DNA from 3 places in the Anaerostipes faecis genome. Region 1 is predicted to be linked to each of the others. Evidence: predicted binding sites of a transcription regulator. Region 1 holds the regulator's gene; each other region holds the start of a gene.
What was found. The regulator Rex, encoded in region 1, represses fermentation and respiration genes when NADH is low (regulators of the CRP and FNR family bind a similar motif). The targets are predictions, from matches to a motif close to ATTGTTAANTANTTAACAAT.
Positions count from the first base shown of each region.

Region 2: QGT46_RS11825 (glycerol dehydrogenase) is a predicted target of Rex. The motif match lies at 1,853-1,872, and genes of this name have one in related genera.
Region 3: QGT46_RS07125 (4Fe-4S dicluster domain-containing protein) is a predicted target of Rex. The motif match lies at 4,297-4,316, and genes of this name have one in related genera.

Region 1 is NZ_CAJSYK010000012.1:86,392-92,407, forward strand. It holds gene QGT46_RS09805 (hypothetical protein) at 1-734, shown strand, start outside; gene QGT46_RS09810 (ABC-F family ATP-binding cassette domain-containing protein) at 930-2,840, opposite strand; gene QGT46_RS09815 (redox-sensing transcriptional repressor Rex) at 2,993-3,652, shown strand; gene acpS (holo-ACP synthase) at 3,669-4,031, shown strand; gene QGT46_RS09825 (NAD(P)H-hydrate dehydratase) at 4,028-5,509, shown strand; gene alr (alanine racemase) at 5,493-6,016, shown strand, end outside.
Region 2 is NZ_CAJSYK010000017.1:27,268-33,283, forward strand. It holds gene QGT46_RS11820 (TIGR01906 family membrane protein) at 39-668, shown strand; gene QGT46_RS11825 (glycerol dehydrogenase) at 665-1,747, opposite strand; gene QGT46_RS11830 (phosphatidylinositol-specific phospholipase C/glycerophosphodiester phosphodiesterase family protein) at 1,975-3,021, shown strand; gene fucO (lactaldehyde reductase) at 3,087-4,235, opposite strand; gene QGT46_RS11840 (TetR/AcrR family transcriptional regulator C-terminal domain-containing protein) at 4,362-4,916, opposite strand; gene QGT46_RS11845 (DUF1848 domain-containing protein) at 4,927-5,883, opposite strand.
Region 3 is NZ_CAJSYK010000008.1:21,455-27,470, forward strand. It holds gene QGT46_RS07115 (formate--tetrahydrofolate ligase) at 1-253, opposite strand, end outside; gene QGT46_RS07120 (DNA translocase FtsK) at 272-2,632, opposite strand; gene QGT46_RS07125 (4Fe-4S dicluster domain-containing protein) at 2,793-4,280, opposite strand; gene QGT46_RS07130 (ClpP family protease) at 4,410-5,060, opposite strand; gene QGT46_RS07135 (pyruvate carboxylase) at 5,143-6,016, opposite strand, start outside.

The sequences.
Region 1 (6,016 bases):
ATTCTTCTCGAGACTGTTTTTATCATGGCTACGATTTATATATGCTGGTTGCATCCAACTCGGAAAGTGATCTGCCTTTATTCCCTTTACTCAATCCTGCCTCAAAACATGATTCTCATGGTTTTTTGGAAACTTACTTTCGTTTCAGAGCCTTTCTTCCTGATTTTCATATCAGCAAATGGCTTTTGGATTCTGCTCATGATGCCATGCCGTATTATCAGTATTGCCGTGAAAACGGCATACAGCCTTTTATCGACTTAAATGAAAAACGCGGAATTAGCATGAAATATAAGGATGATTTTACCATTGCAAAAGATGGAATTCCTATTTGCAAAGCTGGGCGAAAAATGAACCATGATGGTTCTGAGCCATCGAAAGCAAGGTTAAAATTTCGCTGTCCACTTGCCAGCCGTAAATACGGATGCTCCTGCAGTACCCCCTGCTCAGACTCCAAATATGGGAGAACCGTCCATCTTGCAATGAAAGATAATCCAAGATTCATCAATTTCCCGCCTCGTGACAGTAAAGAATGGAAACTGGAATACAATGCCAGAACTTCAGCTGAACGTTCGAATAAACGTGAGAAAATAGACTTTCAATTAGAAAGCGGCAGGCACCGCTCAACTAAGATGTGGTACTGCCGCCTATATCACATCCTTATGCTGCAGCACTTGGATGCTTGGGATTTGCCCTATGAATCCACCCTGAGAAAGTTGATTTTAGATGTGGCATAATCCTTTACTATTATACACCATTTTTCAGGCATAGCGACAGTTATGTCTATTTTCTATGTTCTTTTTCTGTTTTAAATAATATTTACTTTTCAAAGTACGTTTCTCGGCTGTTGCCGATAATAATCACTCAGGATTCCGAGAGATTATGGTACTTAGTCTATTATAACAAATATTTGTAAAAATACCATGGCATTTTCACTCGGTTTCTTCTGACAAGGTCTCCCATTCTTCATAAAGGGTTTCCAGATGTTCCTCATTCCGGGCTTTTCCAGTGGAGAGTTCCAGCAGTTTCTTTGTATTGACTGCGTTCTCCGGCAGGCACATTTCTTCGTCAAGTTTTGTGTTTTCCGCCTCCAGTTCCTCGATTTCCTGTTCTATTTTTTTCAGGCGGTTTTCTCTTTTCCGCCGTTTTGCGTCTTTCTCCTTTTGCTTCTGCCAGATCAGCTTCGTATCGGATACAGACTCAGTTTCAGCATCCTGTACCTCTTTCGTGCCTTCCTTTTCCTTTTCTAAAAGATAGTGCTGGTAGTCACCCGGATAAGAGTGAAGACCGTCTTTCGGAGAGAGTTCAAGAATTCTTGTAGCCGTTTTGTTTATGAAATACCGGTCATGGGATACGTAAAGAACCGTGCCTGTGTATTGGGTCAGGGCGGATTCCAGGATTTCCTTGGAGTGAATGTCCAAGTGGTTGGTAGGCTCGTCAAGAATCAGGAAATTGGCATGGGATAACATAAGTTTCGCAAGAGATACCCGCCCCTTTTCCCCACCGCTTAAGGAAGAAACAAGTTTAAATACATCTTCTCCCTTAAAAAGGAAAGCGGCCAGTGTATTTCTGATTTTTGTGTTGGTCAGTTCCGGAAAGGAATCAGATATCTCCTCGAAGATTGTCTTATCCGGATGCAGGTTGTCCTGTGCCTGGTCGTAATATCCGATGGATACTTGGGAACCGAGCCTGATCAGTCCTTTGTTTTTAGGCATTTGTTTGCAGATGATTTTCAACATCGTAGTCTTTCCGGTTCCATTGGCGCCGATCAATGCCACGCGCTCGCCGCGGAATATTTCAAAATTTATATCGGAAAACAGCGTATGCGGCCCGAAACTTTTTTCCAGATGTTCCACCGTTAAGACATCGTTTCCGCTGACAACCGACGGTTCGATAGCAAAGCGCATTTTCCCGTCGATCTCCACAGGCTTTTCGATGACATCAATTTTGTTCAGCATCTTTTCACGGCTCTCGGCCCGGCGGATGGATTTTTCCCGGTTAAACTGCTTTAGTTTTTCGATGACCGCCTTCTGGTGCCGGATCTCCTGCTGCTGGTTTTCGTACTCCTTTAAGCGGATCGCCTTTACCTGATCCCTTTTCTTAATAAAAGAAGTGTAGTTGCCGTCAAAGAGCATCGCATGCCCCGCCTCGATCTCCATCACCTTGTTGACGATCTTGTCCAGGAAATACCGGTCATGGGAGACCAGGATGACAGCGCCCTCATAGTGGCTTAAATAGTTTTCCAGCCATTGGATTGACTCAACATCCAGATGATTGGTAGGCTCATCCAGGAGAAGAATCTCGGGCTTCATCAGCAGAAGTTTTCCGAGAGCTACCCTTGTCTTTTGTCCTCCGGACAGTGTCTCAATCATTTTTTGAAAGTCTTCCTCTTTAAACCCGAGTCCTTTTAAGATTCCTGCGATCTCACTTTCATAGGCAAAACCGTTTTTCTGTTCAAATAAATGAGTGGTCCTGGTGTATTCCTCCATCTTTTCTTCGAGCTCTGCGCCGCTTAAATGCTTCATCATATGCTCCAGAGAGCGGAGTTTTTTGTCCAGTTCGATCACATCTTGTTTTATGGTCAAAAGCTCTTCATAAATGGTGCGGGAAGAAGTATGGTCCTGATGCTGTGCGAGATAGCCGATATCGGCGTCCTTCTTTTTGTGGATCTCCCCTTCGTCGGGTGTCATCTGATCCATGATGATCTTGAGCAGGGTGGACTTTCCGGCGCCGTTTAAGCCGATGACGGCGAGCCGGTCCTTCTCATTGATATGAAAGGAAATTCCTTTCAGGACTTCCTGGTCGACAAATGTTTTATGTATATTCTGACAAGATAAAACCATAGTGCACTCCTTCAAAATTTCTAAGCTGTAAAAATTCCTTTTAAGCATAACATAATTTCTGAAAAAACGCACCGAAAAGTTTGACAGTTATTAGACAATCTTATATAATTTATTTAATTTGAGTAGTTAATAAAATAAGTGGGAGGGTAATAATGTCATCAATGGATAAGAATATATCACCGGCAGTTATAAAGAGATTACCTAGATATTACCGTTATTTGGGGGCTTTGAAAGCAAAAAATATTACGAGGATCTCATCCAAAGAGCTGAGCGAGAGAATGAAAGTAACTGCATCCCAGATCCGACAGGACCTGAATAACTTTGGAGGTTTCGGGCAGCAGGGATACGGTTACAATGTAGAAAACCTTTACGTGGAGATCGGCAAGATCCTGGGGCTTGACAAGAGCAATCAGATGATCATTGTCGGTGCCGGAAATCTGGGGCAGGCATTGGCCAATTATCAGGATTTCAACAATAACAGCATTGGTTTTCAGGTGATCGCACTGTTCGATGTAAATCCGAAGCTGATCGGCATCACGGTGCACGGAGTAGAAGTGCACGATATTGACGATATGGAAGAGTTTATAAAGAATCATGAGATCAAGATCGCAGCCCTCACGCTTCCGCAGGACCAGGCGCCGAAGATTGCCAAAGATCTTGTGTCCTGGGGCATCAAAGGATTTTGGAACTTTGCTCCTGTGGATCTCACGCTGCCAGACAGTGTGACCGTGGAGAATGTCCATCTGGCAGAAAGTCTCATGACGCTGACTTACAATATTCACAGCAGGGAAGACGGCGAGGGCGCGGAGTAAAGACGGGAGGAACGCCATGATTGTCGGTATAGGAACTGACCTGATAGAAATCGGGCGGGTACAGAAGATGGTGGAGAGAAAGAACCGCCTAAGCCGGATTTTTTCAGAAGAGGAACTGGCATACGCAGGTTTAAACAGTACGACTCTTGCTGGTAATTTTGCAGTTAAAGAAGCCGTTTCCAAAGTATTTGGAACCGGCTTCTTCGGATTGGAGCCCTATGAGATCGGAGTGTTCCGGGATTCAAAAGGAGCGCCTTATGTGAAACTGACAGGCAGAGCCGAAAAGCTGGCATCGGATATGCAGATTACGAAATTTCATGTGTCGGTTACGAACACAGGGGGGCTGGCACAGGCTTTTGTCATAGGAGAGTGTCTATGAAATATGTTTTGAAAAATCAGGAAATGCAGGATGTTGATAAAGAGACCATACAGCAGATCGGAATGCCGGGTCTTGTGCTGATGGAGCGGGCCAGCGAAAAAATTGCCCGAAGGCTCATGGAAACGGTCAGAAAAAGTGACAGGATACTTTCTGTGGCAGGATGCGGAAATAACGGGGGAGATGCGCTGGCTGCGGCCAGAATCCTTCTGGAGGAAGGATATTCTGTGGATTTCACAGTCGTGGGGGAGCTGTCCAAGGCATCCGGAGATTTAAAGACGCAGTATGATATCCTTACCCGTCTTGGGTATGAGCAAAAAAAAGAAATAGATTATAACGGCTATGACTGGATTTTGGAAGGAATGTTCGGCGTAGGCCTTTCCAGGGAGATAGCGGGGATATATCGGACCGTTGTGGAGAGGATCAATGAAAGCAGAGCCAGAGTCATGTCGGTCGATATTCCCTCCGGCATCAGCGGGGATACGGGGAAAGTCCTTGGATGCGCCGTCAGGGCAGACGCTACGGTGACGTTCGGCGGGCCCAAGGCAGGACATCTGCTCTATCCGGGAAGAGAATATGCGGGACGGCTGTATGTAGAAAAGATAGGTTTCTTTGATTCCGTTTTAAAGAAGCATGCAGGGGGATTCACATACGACAGGGAAGATCTAAAGAGGCTTCCGGGCCGTTTTGCGGATTCTCACAAGGGCACCTACGGAAAAGTCCTGATCATAGCAGGAAATGAGACGATGTCAGGGGCTGCTTTTTTTTCGGCAAAGAGTGCTCTGCGCATGGGCAGCGGACTGGTAAAGGTGATTTCCTGTGAAGCCAACCGTCCGATTCTGCAGTCTATGCTTCCGGAAGTACTGTTCGGAACATATGAGAATGTAAAAAAAGCCCTTGAATGGTGTGACTGTATCTTATTCGGACCTGGAATGGGAGTCTCAGAGCGGACCAAAGAATTATTGGAAGAGGTTTTACAGTGTGGAAAGAAACCTCTTTTGCTGGATGCCGACGGCCTGAATACGGTCAGCCGTTATGGAATGGAGATCGATTATCCGGCAGGGTGTGTTCTCACACCGCATCTCCTGGAAGCTGCAAGGCTTCTTGAAATATCCGCAGAGCAGGTGAAAGAAAGTTTGACGGATGCGGGGCAGAGGCTTTCGGACAGATTCCGCGGCACTGCTGTGCTGAAGGATGCGGCGACGCTCGTAGTGTCAGCCGACCGGCCCGTTTATTATAACAGCAGCGGCAACAACGGAATGGCCACAGGGGGGAGCGGAGACGTGTTAAGCGGCATGATCGCAAGTCTCCTCGGGAGAGGCATGGGATGTTTGGAAGCTGCGGTTCTGGGCGTCTATGTCCACGGGCTTGCAGGAGACCATGCTGCAGAAATTTTGGGATACGACAGCATGCTGGCATCAGACATCATCGACGCGGTCAGCAGTGTTTTAGGAGGAATCAGCAATGAATCAATATTATAGAGTATATGCAGCCATCGACCTGGATGCGATCTGCCAAAATATCAGCGAGATAAAGAAAATTGTGGGGCCGGATACAAAGATCATGCCGGTGATCAAGGCCGACGGCTACGGACACGGGGCAGTCCCGGTGGCGAAGGCATTGAATAAGATCGGCGTCGACGGTTTTGCGGTGGCGATCATTGAGGAAGGGATCGCACTGAGAAAACAGGGGATCACAAAACCGATCTTAATTCTTGGATATACTTCGGAATATCAGTATGCTTCTTTGATCCAGCACGAAATTGAACAGACGGTATTTTCTTATGAGATGGCGGAGGCGATCTCTAAATTTGCGGTTACGATGAAGAAGGAAGCCAAGATACATATCAAAGTGGATACCGGAATGAACAGGATCGGTTTTAAGCCCACGGAAGAATCTGTCGGGCAGGTACAGCGTATCCGGAAGCTTCCGAATATTAAGATCCAGGGGATTTTTACTCATTTTGCATGTGCGGACGAGGAGGAGAA
Region 2 (6,016 bases), on a different contig from region 1:
CCTTGTGTTATAATGGGTTTCATGAAAGGCGGTGCATCATGAAACAATTTCTGCTTACAGTTTCTTTATCTATTTTCCTGATATCATTTTCGGTCGTATTTACACTGAATTTCCGGCCCCTTTACTATGCCGATATAAAGCTTCTTCATATCAGCCGGGAATCCGGACTCTCTGAAAAACAGATCAGAGAAAACTATGACCGGCTCATTGATTATAATTCTGTATTGTATAAAAAAGACCTGAAGTTTCCCTCTCTTCCCATGTCTGAGGAAGGAAAGATTCACTTTCAGGATGTAAAGCGTATTTTCTCTGGCCTCCAATACGCCTGTATCATCTCATTTATCATAATCCCTGCAGGCCTTTTATGGAAGCGGGAAAAAAAGGATTTCCATTTCTTAAAAAAGGCATCCGTCTCTGCCGCCGTGCTTCCGCTCCTTTTGGGAGCTCTGGTCTGGGCGGCCGGATGGGACAAGGCCTTCGTGACTTTTCACGAGCTGGCCTTCTCCAATGATTACTGGATCTTCGATGAGGCTTTCGACCCTGTCATCACCATCCTGCCGGATGCCTTCTTTCTTCACTGCGCCCTGCTGATGGCCGCAGTCCTTATTCTGTTATGTGCCGTCTGCTTCCTCGCAGGAAGACATCTGTGCCAAAGGCAGGAAGCTTAATAATATCTTCCCAGCGCGTCCGCCGCAATGATGGCCGCATATACATCCTCCGGTGTCACTTCAAACGGCATGTTGCCGAGAGTGTCATCCGGAGAGCATGCGAGGCGCGCTACTTCCATGATCTGTTCTTCTTTTACTTCCTTGATTCCCAAGTCTGCAAGGGTAGTCGGGAGTTCTGCTTCCTGACAGAATCCGAGGACTTCCTGAATCTCATCCTGATCCGCTCCTTCCAGAACCAGCTGTACCAGCGTTCCGAAGGCTACTTTTTCTCCATGGTATAATTCATGGGTTTCCGGAATTGCAGTTAAGCCGTTATGGATCGCATGTGCCCCTGCCAGACCGCCGCTCTCAAATCCGATTCCGGAAAGATAAGTATTTGCCTCTATGATATGTTCTACTGCCTTCGTGCAGATATTTTCACGGACAGCAAGTTTCGCATCAATCCCCTCATCAATCAAAGTTTCATAGCAAAGTTCAGCCAGTGCCATGGCCGCGCGTGTGATCTTTCCTCCCACACAGTTGGATGCGTCAGACTGTTTGCAGGCTCTCGCTTCAAAATAGGTTGCCAGAGCATCTCCCATACCGGCTACTAAAAGGCGTTCCGGAGCTTTGCTGACAATGTCGGTGTCCACCAGCACCATGTTCGGGCTTGCCGGCAGAAACAGGTACTTTTCAAAGACACCGTCATCCGTATAGATCACAGACAGTGCACTGCAAGGCGCATCGGTAGACGCAATGGTCGGCACAATGATGACTGGCTTTTTCATGTAATAAGCCACTGCCTTTGCGGTATCATGGATCTTTCCTCCGCCGATTCCGACGATGACTTCGCTTCCGGCCTTTTCACAAATGTCCATGACACGGTTGATCTCTGTCATACAGCACTCGCCGTTAAAAGCTTCATATGTAATCTTGGCATCTTTTTGCCCTTTTGCTATGGAAGGCTCCACTCTTTTTCTTCCGGACGGACTTGTCAGAACAAAAAGGTTGGTTCCATAGTTTTCCGCATATGTACAAAGGTTTTCCATCTCACCTTTTCCCTGGATATAACGGCTTGGACTTGCGATAATACTTGCCATAGTGATTTCCTCCTTGAATCCTTTGATTCTTCTGAATCATTTGAAAGGTTAACTAGCATCGATACATTTACTATACCATGAAGCTCTGCCGGAAATCCACCTCTGAATGTTAAAACTTTGTCACGCATACTGCTGATATACTTTTGATTTTTTGGTCTTCCTATGGTATAATACTTTTAACATAATTATTACAATTATATTACATCTTTTTTACAAAGGAAGGTTTCATGCTGAACAAGATAAAGATAAAGACAAAATCTGTCAAAAACGCCGTTAAAAAAGCAAAGCATCAACCGAGATATATCCGTGCAGTATTTGAACGAATCACACTGCGTCTGTCTTTTCTTTGCTTTCTTGGGATTATGATTTTTACTGGGTTTCATTTTTACCAGGATCGGCAGAAAAAAGTGAATGCCGCAAATGAAGCCAAACATCAGTCTGCTCAGAAAAAAGATTCCGGGCAGGAAAAGAAGAAACCACAGCAGTGGTATGAACACCGCGCGGTTGCCCATGCTCTTGGAGAGATCGATGGTAAGGAGTATACCAACTCTAAAGATGCGTTTTTAAATTCCTATCAAAATGGTTTCAGGGTTTTTGAAGCTGACCTGATGCAGACTGCGGATCATGTCATGGTCGCAAGGCATTATTGGGGAAAAGACTTGAGTGATCCGAAGAGCAAGGGAGGCAAACCTGTTTCCTATGCCAAGTTTAAAAATATTAAGCTGTACGGCAAATACACTCCTGTCTCACTAAAAGAACTCTTTGAACTGATGGACAAATATCCTGATACATATATTATGACGGACACCAAAGACAGTGATGCCGCAGCCGCAAAAAATGACTTCTCTGTCATTGTAAAGACAGCAAAAGAAATGAAGAAAGAATACCTTCTGGACCGGTTAATCGTACAGATTTACAATCAGCCAATGTATCATGCCATAAAACAGGTTCATCCGTTCCGTCACTTCCTTTATACCACTTATCAGCAGACAGATGTGGCATTCAGCAGGATGATCAGGTTCTGCACTGCCAACGGCATTGAAGCTGTCACTGTCCCTGTGAGCAGTGTCAATGATTACCGGATGAAGCTGCTAAATGACGCAGGCCTGTATTCTTTCACACATACTGTCAACAGTGTATATGAAGCCAAAGAATATATGAAACTCGGTGTCTATGGGGTTTATACAGATTTTCTGACAAATGCCGAGGTAGAAAAATGTTCTTTTTCTCTGAAGACAAAAGATTTCTTTGATAAAATTCAAAACGGAAAATAATCTTGCAAAAAGGACTGCCGCACTTTTTTCGTGCGCCAGTCCTTTCATTTCGTTTACGTAAATTCTTAAAGTAAAGATTTATAGATTGCAATAATATCTTCTAAACCTGCGTCTTTTGGATTTCCAGGTGCACACGCATCTGCCGCCGCTGACTCTGAAAGGAACTGAATATCCTCTTCTTTGACGATTTCTTTCAGATCCTGTGGAATTCCCACATCGATGGAAAGCTGTCTCACCGCGTCCACGGCAGCCTTCCTATATTCTTCCTGACTCATGTCTTTTGTGCCTTCCACACCCATGGCCTTGGCGATGTACTTATATTTATCCCCTGTGGCATCAGCATTATATTCCATGACAGCCGGAAGAAGAATGGCATTTGCAACACCGTGAGGTGTGTCATAGACTGCTCCCAGTGAATGAGCCATGGAGTGTACGATTCCCAGTCCTACATTTGAGAATCCCATTCCTGCCACATACTGTCCGAGAGCCATTCCCTCTCTGCCCTCTTCTGTGTTTTCCACTGCGCCCCGCAAATTCTGTGCGATCAGTTCAATCGCCTTCAGATGAAACATATCTGTCATTTCCCATGCATCTTTTGTAGTATATCCTTCGATCGCATGGGTAAGGGCATCCATTCCGGTTGCGGCAGTCAGGCCCTTCGGCATAGAGGACATCATGTCCGGATCGATAACGGCAATGACCGGAATATCATGGGTGTCTACACAGACGAATTTCCGCCTTTTTTCTACATCTGTGATAACGTAGTTGATCGTAACCTCGGCTGCTGTTCCCGCGGTCGTCGGAACTGCGATGATCGGAACAGACGGATTCTTTGTCGGCGCCACGCCTTCCAGACTCCGCACATCTTCAAATTCCGGATTTGCAATGATGATTCCGACAGCCTTGGAAGTATCCATAGAAGATCCGCCTCCAATGGCAATCAGATAATCTGCACCTGACTCCTTAAATGCAGCGACACCTGTCTGAACATTTTCAATAGTAGGATTTGGTTTAATGTTAGAGTAAACCTCATATTCATATCCCGCCTCGTCCAATACATCTGTTACCTTCTTCGTAACGCCGAACTTTACCAGGTCAGGGTCCGAACAGATGAATGCCTTTTTGAAGCCTCTTGCTCCCACTTCTGCTGCGATTTCCCGGACCGCACCTTTTCCGTGATAGGACGTTTCATTCAATACAATACGCTTTGCCATAACAACCTCCTTGAGATACCTTTGATTTATCGTGATTCTTTCATTATCAGTTTACCTCCCGGCGGAACAGGCAGACAAGTGACACATTTCCCATAATGTCAAAAAAGTGACACTTCCTTAAAAGTGTCACTTTTTAAAGTCGTTCAAAAGCTCTGCAAGTTCCGGAGGCAGGGCCCTGACCAGCAGTTCTGCCATATCCTCCGTGCTCCGCTTCATCCCACCGGTTACCCACTGTACAGTCATGGCAATGGACCCCCGGCAGTACATTTCCAGAAGAAACTCGATATCCGGCGGAATCTCTCTCTGATATTTCTTTTTTATAATGTCGGTGTAAAATTCATAGATAAAATCAAAATCATGCTGGAGCAGTGAATTGTGATCCTCAGATTTAAAGGCTGCCGTGAAGAAGCACCGTTCTCCTTTGATAAATTCAAATTTCTTGATCAGTCCTTCCCTGAGTGTAAGGCTCACGCCCATCTGCCGGAAGGATACAATGGCAAGCTTATCAAAATACCAGTTGATTAGATCATACTTGTCCTTAAAATTCCTGTAAAACGTCTGTCTTGTCACATCACACCGCTCTACGATCTGCTTTACCGTAATCCGGTCCACAGGCGTAAAAGCCATCAGCTCCCTGACGGCACCTGCCAGTTTATATTTTGTTTTTTCCGATGCATCCATGAAACTCACCTCATTTGTCCGCCAGGCTTTCCTCAAAAAAACTCAGCTGTGCAATGGCACAGGATTCGGCTTTTCTTTCCGTTATCTTATCGAATTGATCCGGCTCTCCGCAGAGCATCGTGGTATCCGGCCGGTACTGTGCCGCAGTTTGATTTACAGTTTCTCTGCTGTGGCTGGCATAACAATAAAGACAGCCTGCCGGGCAGGTATCATAACTTCCGATGTCAAAACTCTTTGCACATCCACACTCCGGCCTTTGATTTTTATCTTTGTCCACAGAAATCTTCATTCCAATGAGCTTTTCCACAAGTTCTCTGTCGATACAGCAGCCCTTCCTGATGCCAAAACATGAAAGGTCATAACCTTCTGCACAGGTCACCGTGGTCATACCGTGATTTCTCGCAGAGGTCCCTGCTCTCTGTGCAAATTGAAAGACTTCTTCCTCTGCAGGCCGGCGGATTCCCGCCTGGGCCATCTGTCTTTTTATTTTCCGGTATATATCTAAAAAACTGATCACTGCCTGTTTTGTATATCCCTCCAGGGCTTCTGCCATGGACTCAAATGTATGAATATGCCACTCTATAGAATAGTCTTTGCTGATCAGCACAGGATCATAGCGCCATATAACCCTCTCTTTCCCGATCTTTCCGGACAGCTCCTGAAACAGGGGAATCAATTCTTTTTTCTTATCGGGCATTCCCGGCTCTATATCCTTTCCGTATCCATTGAGTGTAAATTGAAAATAAAACGGATACTCTTTCAGCTCTCCTAAATACTTCATGAAATTTTCAGGGTTCTTTGTCCAGAACACGATACAGTCAATATTTTCTCTGGAAAGCAGAATTTTGCTGACTTGTTTTGGATTCACCGGATTCCTCACGAGCACGGAGCCGTCCCGAAGCCGGTTTATGAACCATTCACCATAAAAAGCCGGAACATCTGTCCTTCTGCTGACACTCAATATCATAAGCAGTCTCCCTGTCACATTCATTATCGCTGGTTCTTTCACTGGGTTCATTGTACCACGGTTTTTCAGCAGATTCCATATTTTCTTCTTGACATTCACAAATGTAACTGATACGATTACAGCATAAACTGTA
Region 3 (6,016 bases), on a different contig from region 1:
GCTTTGTGAGGCCCTGCGCGAGACCGATGCTGGTCGTGGTTTTTCCTTCTCCTGCCGGAGTCGGATTGATAGCCGTCACAAGCACAAGCTTCCCGTCCCCGCGATCCCTGATTTCGTTCATGAATCCGGAAGACAGCTTCGCTTTATATTTGCCGTACAGCTCAAGATCGTCTTCACTGATCCCAAGAGACGCCGCTACTTCCTTGATTGGCTGTAACTCTGCTTCCTGTGCAATCTGAATATCTGTTTTCATTGGTTGAATTCCTTTCTTCTATAAATATTCTTCTTTATATTGTTCAAATTCTTCCTGGCTCATGAGAACCTTGCGGGGCTTTGTACCTTCCTCTTCTCCGACGATCCCGGCTTCACAGAGCTGGTCCATCAGCCTCGCCGCCCTGTTGAAACCGATCTTAAAAATCCTCTGAAGGCCTGCAATGGATGCTTTGTCCTTATCTATGATAAATTTGGCCGCATCTTCAAAATATTCATCTCTGTCTGCCGAAACAGATGCCTTTACACTGGCCGTTTCGATCTTTTCTTTGATCTCACTGCCGTAGTCATCTTCAATGTTCTGGCTCTTTAAGAAGTCTACGACACGTCCCACTTCCTCATCGCTTATAAACGCTCCCTGAACCCGGACCGGCTTCTGGTATCCTGCCGGATAAAAGAGCATATCTCCTTTGCCTAAGAGCTTCTCCGCTCCGTTCATGTCGATGATCGTACGGGAATCCACCCCGGAGGACACAGAAAATGCGATCCTCGAAGGGACATTGGCCTTGATCAGTCCTGTGATGACATTGACAGACGGTCTCTGGGTGGCGATGATCAGATGAATACCTGCGGCTCTGGCAAGCTGGGAAAGCCTTACGATCGCATCCTCTACCTCACCCGGCGCAACCATCATAAGATCCGCAAGCTCGTCCACAATAATGACGATCTGAGGCAGCGGCTGGAAGTCCTCGCCCTCCATTCCCTTTTCCTTCATCTCTTTTACTTTTTCATTATATCCGGTCAGGTTCCTTACATTGACATCCGCAAACTTCTTATAGCGGTCTCCCATCTCCATAACCGCCCAGTTAAGTGCGCTGGATGCCTGCTTCGGATCTGTGACCACTGGGATGAGAAGATGTGGGATTCCCTGATATGTACTTAGCTCCACGACTTTCGGATCGATCATGATCAGCTTCACATCGTTGGGGCTTGCTTTATATAAAATACTCATGATCAGCGTATTGATACACACTGATTTTCCGGAACCTGTGGCACCTGCAATCAAAAGGTGAGGCATCTTTGCAATGTCTGAGATAATCACCTTTCCGGCCAGATTCTTTCCTACCGCAAACGCGATGTTGGAAGAGAACCGTTTAAAGTCATTATTTTCAATCAGATCCCGGAACATGACCACCTGATTGGTCTTATTAGGCACCTCGATGCCCACTGCCGCCTTGCCCGGGATCGGAGCTTCGATCCGTATGTCCGGGGCTGCCAGATTCAGTTTAATATCGTCGGAAAGCCCGACGATCTTGCTGACCTTCACTCCCTGCTCCGGCTGAAGTTCAAACCGGGTAACAGAAGGCCCGCAGCTGATATCTGTAATCGTCACGTTGACGCCGAAGTTTCTCAACGTCTGCTCCAGTTTCAGGGCTGTCTTTTTAAGTTCTGCCTGGCTGTTTCCTCCTGCCTTCTTTCCCTTTTTCAGCAGAGTCACCGGCGGAAACACATAATCCCCCTCCTCAAGCGCAGAAGGATGTATGGAGATCTCCGGCATAGGTTCGGGCTCTGACTTCTCTCTGTTCACAAAAGATCTTTTGCTTGGCTTCAGTTCCGGCTCCTCCGGCAGAACCTCCTCATCGGCCTGTCCGATCATCTCATCTAAATCAAACGGCTTCTCCGGTTCTTTTGCCGGTTCTTCCGGCATCAGGGTCAGGTCATCCAGTACTTGTGACTGTTTCTCCCTCCTTTTCAGCTTTAAGTCGGGGAGTTTTGGAGTCTTGATCCTGGATGTCTGCCTGTCCTCTTTTTCCTTTGTCTTTCTCTTTTCAGCTGTTTTCGTCTTCTTTCCTGAAGTCCGTTCGGGTACGAAAAATGCTGCCACACGCTTTACAAAGGAGAGTAGTGATCTCTCGGTGATCAGTATCATAGAAATTGCTGTCAAAAAAAACACGACAACATAACTGCCTGCCAGTCCCAGCTCCTTATACAGAAAACTAGCGATGACACCTCCGACCACGCCGCCTCCCGCATGATGTTCCGATCCGTACCGATATAGCACTCCTGCATCAGACATACGGATGTCTGTCGCCATCTGCCATATCGCCGCAGTCATGCACAGGAGCAGAACAATAAAAAAAGACTTCTTTACCGAGATGCTGCTGTACTGATTGGAGATCAGCAGAAGGATCATGATCAATATAACAATAGGGGCAGCATAGTGAACACCGCCCAGTACTCCGAACAGCGCGGAACTTACCGTGTTTCCCACTTTCCCGCAGAGTCCGAAATTACTCAAAAATAAAAAAAGACAAACTGCAAAACTTAACAGAACCGCAATTTCCTGATAGAAGCCTGCAAAGTCTTTTTGCTTTTTCTTCTTTCGTGCTGTGTTTCTTCTCTTTCTTTTTTTTGCTGCCATTCTTCTGGAATCTCTTTTCTTCTTATATTTAATGCTCAACAACCCTTTATCAAAAGAGTTATATGCCTATTTTACAATTAACCTAAATAAATGTAAAGAGCCTGGGCAGAACTCTTTGGTTCCGTTCAGACTCTTTTGTATCTCTGAAATATAATGAATATCAGTATTTTGCTGTCTCAGGCGGAATGAACTGCTCTGCTTCATTCACGAACTTTTTAACCTGTACACCCGCTTTGACTACCGGGATATTGGTTCCGGCTCCGGCAACGCACCCTCCCGGGCATCCCATTCCTTCGATCAGGTAGCCGTTCTTCTTGCCGGCTTTTGCCTGAAGGAGCATCTTCTTGCACTCTGCGAGTCCTTCCACGTGGTCAATCTTCACATCTACTCCCGGATGGTATTCTTTCACACATGCTTCGATAGCCGCGGCAACACCGCTTGCAACTGCATATCCGCGTCCTGCACCGAACGCATCGTTCATCTCGACTTCTTTGTCGTAAGTACTGAAATCAATATCCTTGGCGGTAAACATGCCATCCAATTCTTCAAATGTAATGACGAAGTCCACTTCACTTCTGACAGATTTCCTGGAAGCTTCCAGTTTTTTAGCCACACAAGGGCCGACGAACACGATCTTTGCATTCTTGTTGGTCTGTCTTGCAGCTCTGGCTGTTGCCACCATCGGGGTGAGTGAATTTGATATCTGGTCGATCAGTTCAGGGAAGTACTTTTTCCCGAGCATAGACCAGGACGGACAGCAGGAGGTCAAAAGGAACGGCACCTCTCCTGTGACAACTCCATGTGCATAGTGATCCGCTTCTTCCAGAGCACCTGCATCCGCTCCCACTGCCACTTCCCATACATCGGCAAATCCGATGTCCAGCAGTGCGGCCTTCACCTTGGCAGGTGTTGCCTTCGGTCCAAACTGACCAACAAAAGCAGGGGCCAGGATGGCGATGACTTCGTTGCCCTCATTCATGGCTTTGATCAGCTGATAGATCTGTGACTTGTCTGCGATGGCTCCAAACGGACAGTTGACCATGCACATACCGCAGGATACACACTTGTCCGGATTGATGGTAGCGCGTCCGGCATAGTCGGTTTCGATCGCTCCCACGCCACAGGCAACTTCACACGGTCTTTTTCTCTCATGGATCGCACTGTATGGGCAAACCTTCTGGCACTGTCCGCACTTAATGCACTTTTCCTGATCGATGTAGGAATATCCGTCCACAAAGCTGATGGCATTTTTCGGACATACTTCCATACATGGATGTGCCATACATCCCTGACACTCTCCTCCTACGATGAATGCTCTGTCCTTGCAGGCGTTGCACGCTGCCGGGATCACCTGCAAAAGCGGCGGCTCGTAGTATTTTTCCGCAATGTTGCTCTGTTTGATTCCTTTTGTTATTCTTGCAGGCTTATCAGCAGGTCTTAAAGACATCCCCATGGCAAGACGGATTCTCTCTCCTACCACTGCCCTTTCACGATAAATACTGTCGCGGTATGTCGGCAGCTCACCTTTCACTAATTCGTACGGCAGATCCTCAATTTCTTCAAGGTCTCTTTGTTCATAGGCAAATTTAGCAATCTCTGTAAATACCTTTTTTCTGATCTCTCGGACCGGGGTCTCAATTCCTCTCATAGCTCCTCCTTTAATGTTCGTTAAAATAAAAACAATCTATTATCATTCTACACTACTTTTATCCGAAATTAAAGGATTTTTTTGCTTTTTTTGTACTTTATTCTGTACACCGAAACCCCCGGTTTTCTCTCAGTTTTCCGAGGTATTTTGTACGAGTTCCTGAAGCTTTGCAAAGGCTTCGCTCATGCCTCCGATTTCATTGATGAGACCCAGCTCCACCGCCTGTTCTCCCTCCAATATGGTCCCTGCGTCCTTCACCTGCTCTCCGATGTGGAGCATCAGCTCTTCTACCTTGTCTTTTGTGATATCAGAGTGGTCGCTGATAAACCTTGTAATGCGGTCCTGGATCTTCTCAATATTGCGGTAGCTCTGAAGCACACCGATAAAAGTACCGCCGGACCGCACTGGGTGGATCATCATTGTTGCACTTTTAACAATAAAAGAATAGTCGGAAGAGACTGCAAGGGGCACACCGATGGAATGGCTTCCTCCCAATACAAGAGTTACTGTGGGTTTGCTCAGGGAAGCGATCATCTCTGCGAGCGCCAGACCGCATTCCACATCGCCTCCGACCGTATTGATCAGGATCAGGATTCCTTTGATATCATCAGAATACTCTGCTCTTGCCAGCGCCGGGATCATATGCTCATATTTGGTTGTCTTGGAATTCTGGGCTGACAGCTGGTGCCCCTCGATCTCTCCAATGACCGTCATCACGTGGATACCGCCCAAATCCAATTCTCCGATATCTTTTATTTCATTTCTTTGATCTTCATTCATATCGACATCCTCACTTTGATTTAATAAAAAAAGGAAGAAGCGCAGTGCTTCTCCCTTTTATTGTCTGTCATAATGAGAAAGATTATTCTTCTTCGATTTCAAAAGATACAAGCAGATCTTCCTGATTAACCTGTTCGCCTTCTTTGACGTAGATCTTATCTACCTTGCCGTTGACCTTGGATACGACAGTTGTTTCCATCTTCATCGCTTCCACGGTAAGCAGCGGCATGTTCACAGTTACCGGATCTCCCTCTTTTACGAGGACTTTTCCGACGGTTCCCGGGATTGTTGAGCCTAAATGTGCCGAATTGCTCTTATCCGCCTTGATCCTGTGGTCTGCCTTGACTTCCAGGTTGCGGTCTAAGATCTTCACCTCACGCATGGAACCGTTGACCTCGAATTCCAGCAGACGGTATCCGTTCTCATCCGGTTCTGACATATCCACAAATTTGATGATCAGGTCTTTTCCTTCTCCGATGGTCAGTGTCGTCTCCTCACCCTTTCTCAGCCCGTAGAAATACACATGGCTTTCCAGCCTTGTGACATCATTGTATGCCTCAAAATGTCTGCAGTAATCCTCATATACTTTCGGATACATAGCATAACTGATGGCTTTGCGGTGGAGCGTCTTTTCGTCTTCCATTGTATCAACATAGAAGAACTCCTTGAGCCCTTTCTTGATCTGGTCGAAGTCTTCCGGAGGAATCAGGCTTCCCGGACGGACGGTGATCGGTTCTTTGCCTTTCAGCACAATATCCTGAAGTTCCTTCGGGAATCCGCCTTCCGGCTGTCCGATCATACCTTCAAAATATTCGACCACTGAATCAGGATAAGATAAGCCTTTGCCCTCTGTCAGGATATTTTCTTTGGTCAGGCCGTTTTTAAACATAAAGATGGCAAAGTCTCCCACGACTTTAGAAGAAGGCGTAACCTTCACGATATTTCCAAGCAGATCA